Regions from separate parts of the Paenibacillus sp. YIM B09110 genome, predicted to be linked through region 3. Evidence: predicted binding sites of a transcription regulator. Region 3 holds the regulator's gene; each other region holds the start of a gene.

Region 1 (2,204 bases), on a different contig from region 3:
GCCTGCAAGGAATACGTCCGAGTGGGAAGTCGATTGAAGCGTTGGCGTAACCGTCGAACGGCCGCGATCTTCTGCAAGGCCGCTGCTGCCGACAACAGGGTTGCCTTTTACGCCGCCAGTCCAGATGATTGTGTTCGATTCGATTGTATTGCCGTCCTTCAGGGATACGGCTGTTTTCGTTGCTTCAGTGATTGCTACGCCAGTGATGAACGTAACGCCGCGTTTCTCAAGGCTGGATACCGCGCGCTCAATCAACACTTTAGGGAAGATTGGCAATACGGCAGGGCCGGCTTCTACGCAGTACAACGAAATATCGTTGAAGTCGATGCCTTTGCTTTTGCATACTTCAGGCAGCTTGTCAGCAAATTCGCCAACGAGCTCAACGCCGGTCAGACCGCCGCCGCCGACTACGATTGTAGCGTCAGCTTTGTTTCCGGATGCTTTGTAAGCGTCCAGACGAGCTTCAACATGCTTGCGGATACGGTTAGCATCAGCAACCGACTTCAGCACCATGCTGTTCTCTTCCAGTCCAGGAATTCCGAAGTAGTTCGTTTCACTTCCGAGTGCAACGACAAGCGCATCGTAACCGATTACTTTGCCGCTCTCGAACTCAACGATTTTGTCGTCAGGTCTGATTTGCTTAACGGTGTCAACAACGATGTCAACTTTTTTGTCGCCAAGCAGCTTGTTAAGAGGAAGGGATACAGCATTCTCCTCAATAGTTCCGCCAGCAAGACGGTGAAGCTCCGTAATGATCTGATGAGTTGGGAAACGGTTAACAACGGTAATGGTTGCTTCCGATGCAGACAGATGTTGGCGTGCTGTTAGAGCGGAAAGAAGACCACCGTAACCGCCGCCCAAAATAAGAATATGTTTAGACATGTCCATCCTCCATTCTTTGCTTATTTGTAATTAGTTTTTGCGCTCTGCCAATACGTTCAAGAAAGCTTGAGCGAAGCGAAGCGTTTTTTGAACTTCTGGATCTTTCAGCATTTTGAGCATAGCGAATAGGCCGACTGTCGAAGAAGTGTCGACTTGCGAGCGCTCACCAGCTTCGATAGCTGCTTGAGCGATGCCTTTGGCTTTCTCTTGAACTGGTTTAACGAATTCGCCGATACCTTGCGCGAAATCGTTGATCAATACTTTGTCAGTCGCGATGCCTTTAGCGAAGTCATAGGCAGTGGTCATTGCAGTGACCATTTCAGCCAGCTTAGGCAGGTTATCCACCAATACAGTCAGAGAGGTCTGTACCTCTGGCTGCATAAGCTGATCGAGCACGTCTAACGATTTTTTTTCTTCCGCGAGGCTTGCAGAAACCTCTTGTTGAGCAGATGGTTGTGACATTGGGGAACGTCCTCCTTTACATAGGAATGTAGGTGAGTCATGGGCTCGATGATGTCAAACGCCTCAGGTAAGGTGAGTAAGGCATGAGATTGTAACATTTTTCACATAGTAAAAGAGAAAAACTCCTTACGGGTATGTTACAAAGTAAGTCTTACTTTACCGACGGCAAGCATCGGCGAGTTTGACGAGATCGGGCATTAACTCTTTACTTCTATTCTACATCCTTTATCGGAAAAATAAAAAGCAAATTTATTGAAAGTCGAAAAAAATGTCGAAATCGTAAATAAAAACAGCAAAAAGGTGGAAAAACGTTCAAAAGTTTGTAGTCGCATGGAAAAGATCGATTGGGTCACACTAATCTCAGGCGTGTCGTACCACCACTTGGAGGAGATGAGTGTATGTTAAGAAAATCAGTTGTGATGGCCCTATTATGTGCAGCGCTTATATTCGGAGCGGGTGTGCCGGGTATGAAAGCTCAAGCCGCGGAGAACAATCCAACAAAATGTTTGAGTCTGTCTGCTGCTACGCTGAAGCAGGAACTGAGAGAGCTGTGGATTGATCATGTTGTATGGACGCGGTTGTATATCGTTAGCACACTAGCCGGAGTGGGAGACCAGGAACAGGTGCTGGCAAGATTGCTTCGCAACCAGAAGGATATCGGCGATGCTTTCAAGCCTTATTATGGCGAAGCTGCCGGTACGAAGTTAACGGAGCTGCTGACCGAGCATATCGTATTGGCAGGCAAGCTGCTTGACGCGCTGAAGAGCGGCAAATCGGAGGAGGCGGCAGCGTACAATAAGCAGTGGTATCAGAATGCGGACGATATCGCGAAGTTTCTAAGCGCCGCCAATCCGAATTGG
Region 2 (2,204 bases), on a different contig from region 3:
CGATTTGGTGCTTAAATAAATGGAAAGGGGGGGCTCCTACACGGCATAAGGCGGTACGCTCCAAAAGATAGCTAATCCGCTATAGTGTCATTCTAGGCAACTAATTAGTCTTGTACCAAGCGAGCTGCCTATTCGATGAAAAGCAACTATCGAGCTCACAACCGTGTGGCAACTAAGATTAGTTCGACGAATTGCACCTAAGCTCTGTAACCGTCGGCTAGCACGATAATTCACCGAATCCATGCAAAAGGCTGCTGCACCTCGAAGAGAACCGAATGAATCGACAGTCTGCAAACCCAAAGCATAATTCGCGTTATACTCTGCATACCTCCAACGGACAGTTCTCGCATTTGCATATTTGGCGTAAATAAGCAACATCTTTGACGAATATCGTTCCATGCTCGATGTTGATTACATCCTCCTTGCGCATATCGTTCAGAAGCCTATTCACGCTTTCGCGCGTGGCTCCAATCATTTCGGCCATTTCCGAATTGTTCATTTTTTTATCGATTCGAATCATGTTTCCTTGCTGGACGCCGTAAGAATTGCAGAGCCTTATTAACAGCGAACATAAGGCGCCGGTCTTCCCGTATAGCATCAGATCGCGAAACTTGGATTGCGTCATGCGATGCATCACGCCCATCCACTTCATGAACGCGATAGCGAGATCCCTATGCTGCCATAGCAGCAGCTCGAGGTCCTTCTGCTCGATAATGCCAAATTCGGCATCTTCGATGACTTCCGCATTAAAGGTTTGAGTATTCGTTTGAAAAGGATCCATCTGCCCAAACAGATCGCCCGCGTGGTGGAGATACAAGGTCATTTTGTTGCCGCTATCCGTCGTTTTGGTAAGCTTTACGCGTCCCTTTTTTACATAATAAAGATGGTCCGCAGCATCCCCTTCCCAGAACAAGTACGATCCCGACATTACAGTTTTGTTGTGCATAATGCTGCTTAGTTTGTAGAAGCTTTCAGGCGAGAAGAAAGCGTCCATCCCGTTGCTCCGTTTCTCCGGCACATTCCCTTTCAATATCTCTTTTTGCGTATATGCGTTAATGGCCATCCCAGCCATCCCCTCTCCGTATCTTGTTAACCTAATTTTACCTTTTGAACCGATAATCGCGCATCGGGGGAACCCCCTATCTTTGAGGGGGGAAATCCCTGATTTATTTGTGATCAACGTCACAGCGTGCAGAGTTCTGGGAGTGGTTTAATAGATGCAGAAGCTCGGCATAAGAAATCGGCAGAAAGGATGTGGGTGTGTATGGAGCAAATTCCATTACGGCGCATCGAACAGCTGGCGCTCAAGAAATACAAACTGTTCCATTCAAGTAAACTACGCTATCTTCTGCGATCCATGCTCGCCAGCATGTTTATCGGGTTTGGCGTAATTGTAGCCTTCAAGACGGGCAGCTTCTTCTATACGGAACATTCTCCGCTTACGTATCCGATGGCCGCGATGACCTTCGGAGCCGCGATCATTCTGATTTCCTATGGCGGAGGCGATCTGTTTACAGGCAACACGTTTTATTATACCTACGCAGCGCTTCGCCGTCAGATGAGCTGGGCCCATGTGGGGAAACTGCTGACGGCAAGCTATATCGGGAACGTTCTCGGTGCTTGCGCGTTCGCGCTTCTTATATGGGGAACGGGACTTTTTCAATCCGCTGAAGTCAACGGCTTTCTGCTAAGCGTGGTGGAAAAGAAGCTGCATGCGCCGACGATAGAGCTTTTTTTCCGCGGCTTACTGTGTAACTGGCTCGTCTGTCTGGCGTTCTTCATCCCGATGTCGTTAAGAGGAGACGGTCCCAAGTTGTTCGCGATGATGCTGTTCGTCTTCTGTTTCTTCATTTCCGGATACGAGCACAGCATTGCCAATTTATGCACGTTTGCTATCGCGCTTGTCCTCAACTATCCGGACACCATCACGTTTGGCGGCATGATCCATAATCTCGTTCCGGTCACGCTTGGCAATTTGTTCGGCGGCTCGGTGTTGATGGGCGCGATGTACTATTTTGTGAATCAACCAACCGAAGAGGAGCAATCAAAATGAAAAAATCCAAAGTTGTTGTCATTGGCGTAGGTGCTGTCGGTTCCACAACCGCGTACACACTGTTGCTGAGAAGCAGAATGGACGAACTCGTCCTTATCGATGCGAACGTGAACAAAGCAGTCGGCGACGCGCTGGATATGAACCACGGGAT
Region 3 (2,204 bases):
CGAGCGGGCACCGTATACCGTTCCCATACGAAGCGCTTCTATCGCAGGTATTGCCGTCGGATCGCCAGATACTCCCTTGTGCAGAAGTGCGGCAAGCTGAATTTCTTGGAACAAGTCCAGGTTATTGTTGCTCGCTACGCTATCCGTCCCAAGTGACACGGTAACGCCAGCTTTCAGAAGATCAGTCACGCGAGCAACACCGCTCGCCAGCTTCAAGTTGCTTACCGGGTTATGGGATACCGCTACGCCGCGAGCGGCTAACAGCTCAATCTCGGCATCGTTAAGATGAACGGCATGGGCTACAAGCGATGGCCTTGAGAAAAAGCCGTGCTTGTCCAAATGCTCAACAGGACGCAAGCCGTAATCGCGAACGTTTTGCTCTACTTCGGCAATCGTCTCGGACATATGGGTATGAAGTGGCAAGTTATAGTCATGCGCCGCTTGAACGAAACGCTCTATATAATCAGGCGGACAGGTATAAGGCGCATGAGGCGATATCATCGTCGTAATTCTACCGTCGGCTTTGCCATTCCAATCACGAGCAAAGGCTATTGCTTCTGCCAGCTTCGCGTCTTGCACTTCCTTCTCGCACAAGCCGATAACGCCGCGAGTCAAGCAGCCCCTAATACCCGACTTCTCTACCATCATTGCTACCTGGTCCATCCGATCATACATATCAACGAATGCCGTTGTACCCGTCTTAAGCATTTCGACGATAGCCAAAGCGCTGCCCGCCTTTGTATCTTGATCGACATACTTCGCTTCCATCGGCCACATCTTCTCTTGCAGCCATACTTGCAAGTTTTGATCATCCGAATATCCGCGCAACAGCGTCATTGCTGCATGTCCGTGCGTGTTAATCAATCCCGGCATAAAAGCCAGCTTGCTGCCGTCAATCTTCTGCGCATCAGCCGCAACGTCGACAGGTGTAGCTTCCCCTAAGTATGTAATACGGTCATTCGTTACGACCATATGTCCTTTAAACGTCATGCGGCTCTCATCCATCGTGATGAATAAGCCGTTCTCAATCCATAGTTGACTCATTAGCTGATTCTCCTTCTCCTGCTAAATAATAGGCCAAGCTAAGCAAATCACGCGTGAAATCGGCGTTGTGAATCCGAATATGCTCGGGTACGCGCAGAATTGCGGGTGCGAAGTTCAATATGCCTTCGATACCTGCTTCCACGAATTGATTCGCGACGTTCTGCGCTTCGTGGGCAGGTACCGTAATGATACCAATTCGAATACTTTGCTGGACGATAATTCGCGGCAGTTCTTCCATCGGCAGTACCTGCAGGTTGTTAATGCTAATGCCGATCTTGCTCGGGTGAGCGTCGAACACGGCTGTGATCTTCATATTGTCTTTGGAATACTTATTGTAATTGCATAAAGCATGTCCTAGATTACCGGCACCGGCGAGCGCTACGTTAATCGGTTGATCGACCTTAAGAATTTGTCTGATCTTCTCGATGAGATACAGAACGTCGTAGCCGATCCCTTTGCGGCCGAACTCTCCGAAATATGCGAGATCCTTGCGAATCTGAGCAGGATTAAGGTCGAGCTTAACGCCCAATTCCTGAGATGAAACGGTTTGAACTTCACGAGTGTGTAGCTCGTTCAACACTTGAAGATAGATAGGCAGCCGTCTAACGACAGCTTCTGATATTTTCGTCTGCTTCAACCTTTCTCCTCCTCTGATATCGCTGGTTTCTGCTCACTCGAATCCTTCTTATCTGCTGCACTAACGCTGCTGCTTAGCCACTCTCGCATGCGCAGCACCATTTGCTCCGTATGCATCGTTTCAATCTTCGGTCCCGGTAAGGAATACAGGAAATGCTTGCCGTAATACGCATCGATGATCCGCGTATCGTAGATAATCACAATGCCTTTGTCTTGCGATGTTCGCACGAGCCGCCCGAATCCTTGCTTAAAACGAATAACGGCTTGCGGGATGGACAGCTTCATGAACGGATTTTGCTTCTGCCTCAGTAGCAGCTCTGACTTAGCTTCCGCAAGCGGATGGTTAGGCGGCTGGAAAGGCAAGCGTACAATGGCGAGACAGATGAGCGCTTCCCCGGGAATGTCTACCCCTTCCCAGAAGCTGCTCGTGCCAAGCAGAACCGATTCAGGCTGCTGCCGGAAACGTCTCGTCAACTTCGTCCGGTTGCCGCTGTCGATGCCTTGGCCAAGCACTTGTATGCCGG
Region 4 (2,204 bases), on a different contig from region 3:
TGAGCGCGAACTCGCCGTTCTCCACATCGAACTGCGTCCCCATCGAGATGAGACTCTGCACACCTCGCGGCCCTTCATGGACAAGCGCATTTACCGCTTCTTCGGAGCATAAGCCTGCGCCAGCTATTAACGTATCTTGCAAATGATAGGCAGGCGAATCCTCGTCCGATATAACCGCGGCAATACCTCCCTGTGCATAGCGGGTATTGCTGTCGAGCAGCGACTTCTTCGTAATCATCAACACCGAGTTGTCCTCGCTAGACCGTATAGCGGTAAAAAGACCGGCAATGCCGGCCCCGATAACGATGACATCCTTATCCACAACAGGCAGCTCGTCCAGCTGCACATCAACCAAGTATCTAGGAATCATGATGACGCTCCTTTGAATTTGAGCATAGGAGTAGCGCATCCTACTTTACAAGTAGCATGCGCTCCAAGGACAAACGGGCTTGATCCGCAATATGCGGCGGTACGTAGATTTGTGGTTGCATCGTCTCTAGCGCTTTGACGAGCTTCTTCAAATTATTAACCTTCATGTTCGGACAAACCAAGTATTTCGAAGCAAAGTGGAACGTCTTGCCCGGGCTGTCGAGTCGAAGCTGGTATCCCGTGCCGTCCTCTGTGCCAACGATAAACTCTTGGCAATCCGATTCTTTGCAATATTTAATGATGGCGGTTGTACTTCCGACGAAATCGCCAAGCTCTACCACTTCTGGACGGCATTCCGGATGAACGACGAACTGCGCGTTCGGATACTTCGCTTTCATCTCTTCAACATCCTTGACGGTGAGCATGTCATGGGTGTTGCAGTAGCCTTCCCAAATAATCATTTTCTTGTCGGTATTCTGTTGCACGTAGTGGCCAAGGTTTTTGTCAGGCACCCAGATCACTTCATCGCCCTCTACCGAGTTAACAACCTTCACCGCATTCGCTGATGTACAGCAAATATCCGTCTCTGCCTTAATCTCGGCCGACGAGTTGATGTACGTCACGACCTTCGCGTTCGGATGCTGAGCCTTCAGCTTGCGCAAGCCGTCGACGTTAACCATATCTGCCATTGGGCAGCCGGCGCGTTCGTCCGGAATGATCACCGTCTTGTTAGGAGCAAGAATCTTCGCGCTTTCTCCCATGAAATGAACGCCGCAAAATACGATGACTTCTGCATCGGTTTGCGCCGCTTTCTGTGCCAGCAGGAAAGAATCGCCGCGGAAATCGGCTACTTCCTGTATTTCATCACGCTGATAGTAATGAGCCAAAATAATGGCGTTACGTTCTTTCTTTAATTGCAACAGCCTCTCACGCAGTTCCCGGTTTTGTTCCGCCTTGCGTTCCAGCGCTAATGCTTCCACAGTGGATCCTCTCCTCTTATGAGGGATGGGAGTCAATTCCCATTCCGATATGCGGCAAATGCTACTTTGTGAATTGATGCACATACTCAGAAAGTCGCTTGCCTATAGTTTAAACCAAAAGGGATAAATTCATTTGATTAAGATTTAATTTACACTTGGTAAATGGCTCTGTCAATGCGTAAACGCCTTTTTCTAGAACCATTTTTGAAATTGCTTTGTCGAGTGAGGTTTTCACTTTTGTTCAAGGTACGATTTGCTCCTATAGACCGCCAAAATAAAAAACTGTCTCTAGGTCCACCTAGAGACAGCCTTCAACATAACGAGGACGGAATTCATTACCGTCTAGCCGGATCGTATGGCTCGCCGAGCGCCGCAGGGGCATTCGAGCGGCCGATGCCGCCAGCGAGTACGATCAGCGTCAGCACGTACGGCAGCATATAGAAAAATTCAGCTGGAATCTGCTTCGAAAATTCGAATAGCTGGGCGAAGTTCCGCAGCGCTTGCGCGAAACCGAAGAACATCGCCGCTCCCACTACGCCAAGCGGATTCCACTTGCCGAAGATGAGCGCCGCCAAGGCGATAAACCCTTGACCCGATATTGTATTGTGAGCGAAGCTGCTTGTCGTCGTCAGCGTAATTGTCGCGCCGCCAAGACCGGCTAACGCGCCGCTTAGCATAACGCCGATGTAACGATACTTCGTCACGCTGATGCCTACCGTATCGGCCGAGCTCGGATGCTCGCCAACTGCACGCAGGCGCAGCCCGAACGGTGTGCGGAACAGTACAAAGTAGCTGATGCCCGCAAGAATAAGAGCTATATAAGTAGTAGGATATGAATTGAACAATCCGTTGCCG

What was found. The regulator Rex, encoded in region 3, represses fermentation and respiration genes when NADH is low (regulators of the CRP and FNR family bind a similar motif). The targets are predictions, from matches to a motif close to TTGTGAAATATTTCACAA.
Region 1: the regulator Rex is predicted to act here: its motif matches at 1,434-1,451, upstream of V8F51_RS13045 (DUF1641 domain-containing protein).
Region 2: the regulator Rex is predicted to act here: its motif matches at 1,171-1,188, upstream of V8F51_RS27035 (formate/nitrite transporter family protein).
Region 4: the regulator Rex is predicted to act here: its motif matches at 1,416-1,433, upstream of nadA (quinolinate synthase NadA).

What each region holds. Positions count from the first base shown of each region.
Region 1 is NZ_JBANSP010000007.1:166,581-168,784, forward strand. Features, by position in the region: gene V8F51_RS13040 (NAD(P)/FAD-dependent oxidoreductase) at 1-882, opposite strand, end outside; gene V8F51_RS13045 (DUF1641 domain-containing protein) at 913-1,344, opposite strand; gene V8F51_RS13050 (glycosyltransferase) at 1,743-2,204, shown strand, end outside.
Region 2 is NZ_JBANSP010000029.1:5,314-7,517, forward strand. Features, by position in the region: gene V8F51_RS27030 (Crp/Fnr family transcriptional regulator) at 314-1,063, opposite strand; gene V8F51_RS27035 (formate/nitrite transporter family protein) at 1,265-2,053, shown strand; gene V8F51_RS27040 (L-lactate dehydrogenase) at 2,050-2,204, shown strand, end outside.
Region 3 is NZ_JBANSP010000026.1:26,626-28,829, forward strand. Features, by position in the region: gene V8F51_RS26095 (amidohydrolase) at 1-1,044, opposite strand, end outside; gene V8F51_RS26100 (redox-sensing transcriptional repressor Rex) at 1,025-1,681, opposite strand; gene dinG (ATP-dependent DNA helicase DinG) at 1,678-2,204, opposite strand, start outside.
Region 4 is NZ_JBANSP010000022.1:72,972-75,175, reverse strand. Features, by position in the region: gene nadB (L-aspartate oxidase) at 1-370, opposite strand, end outside; gene nadA (quinolinate synthase NadA) at 411-1,349, opposite strand; gene V8F51_RS24675 (ABC transporter permease) at 1,685-2,204, opposite strand, start outside.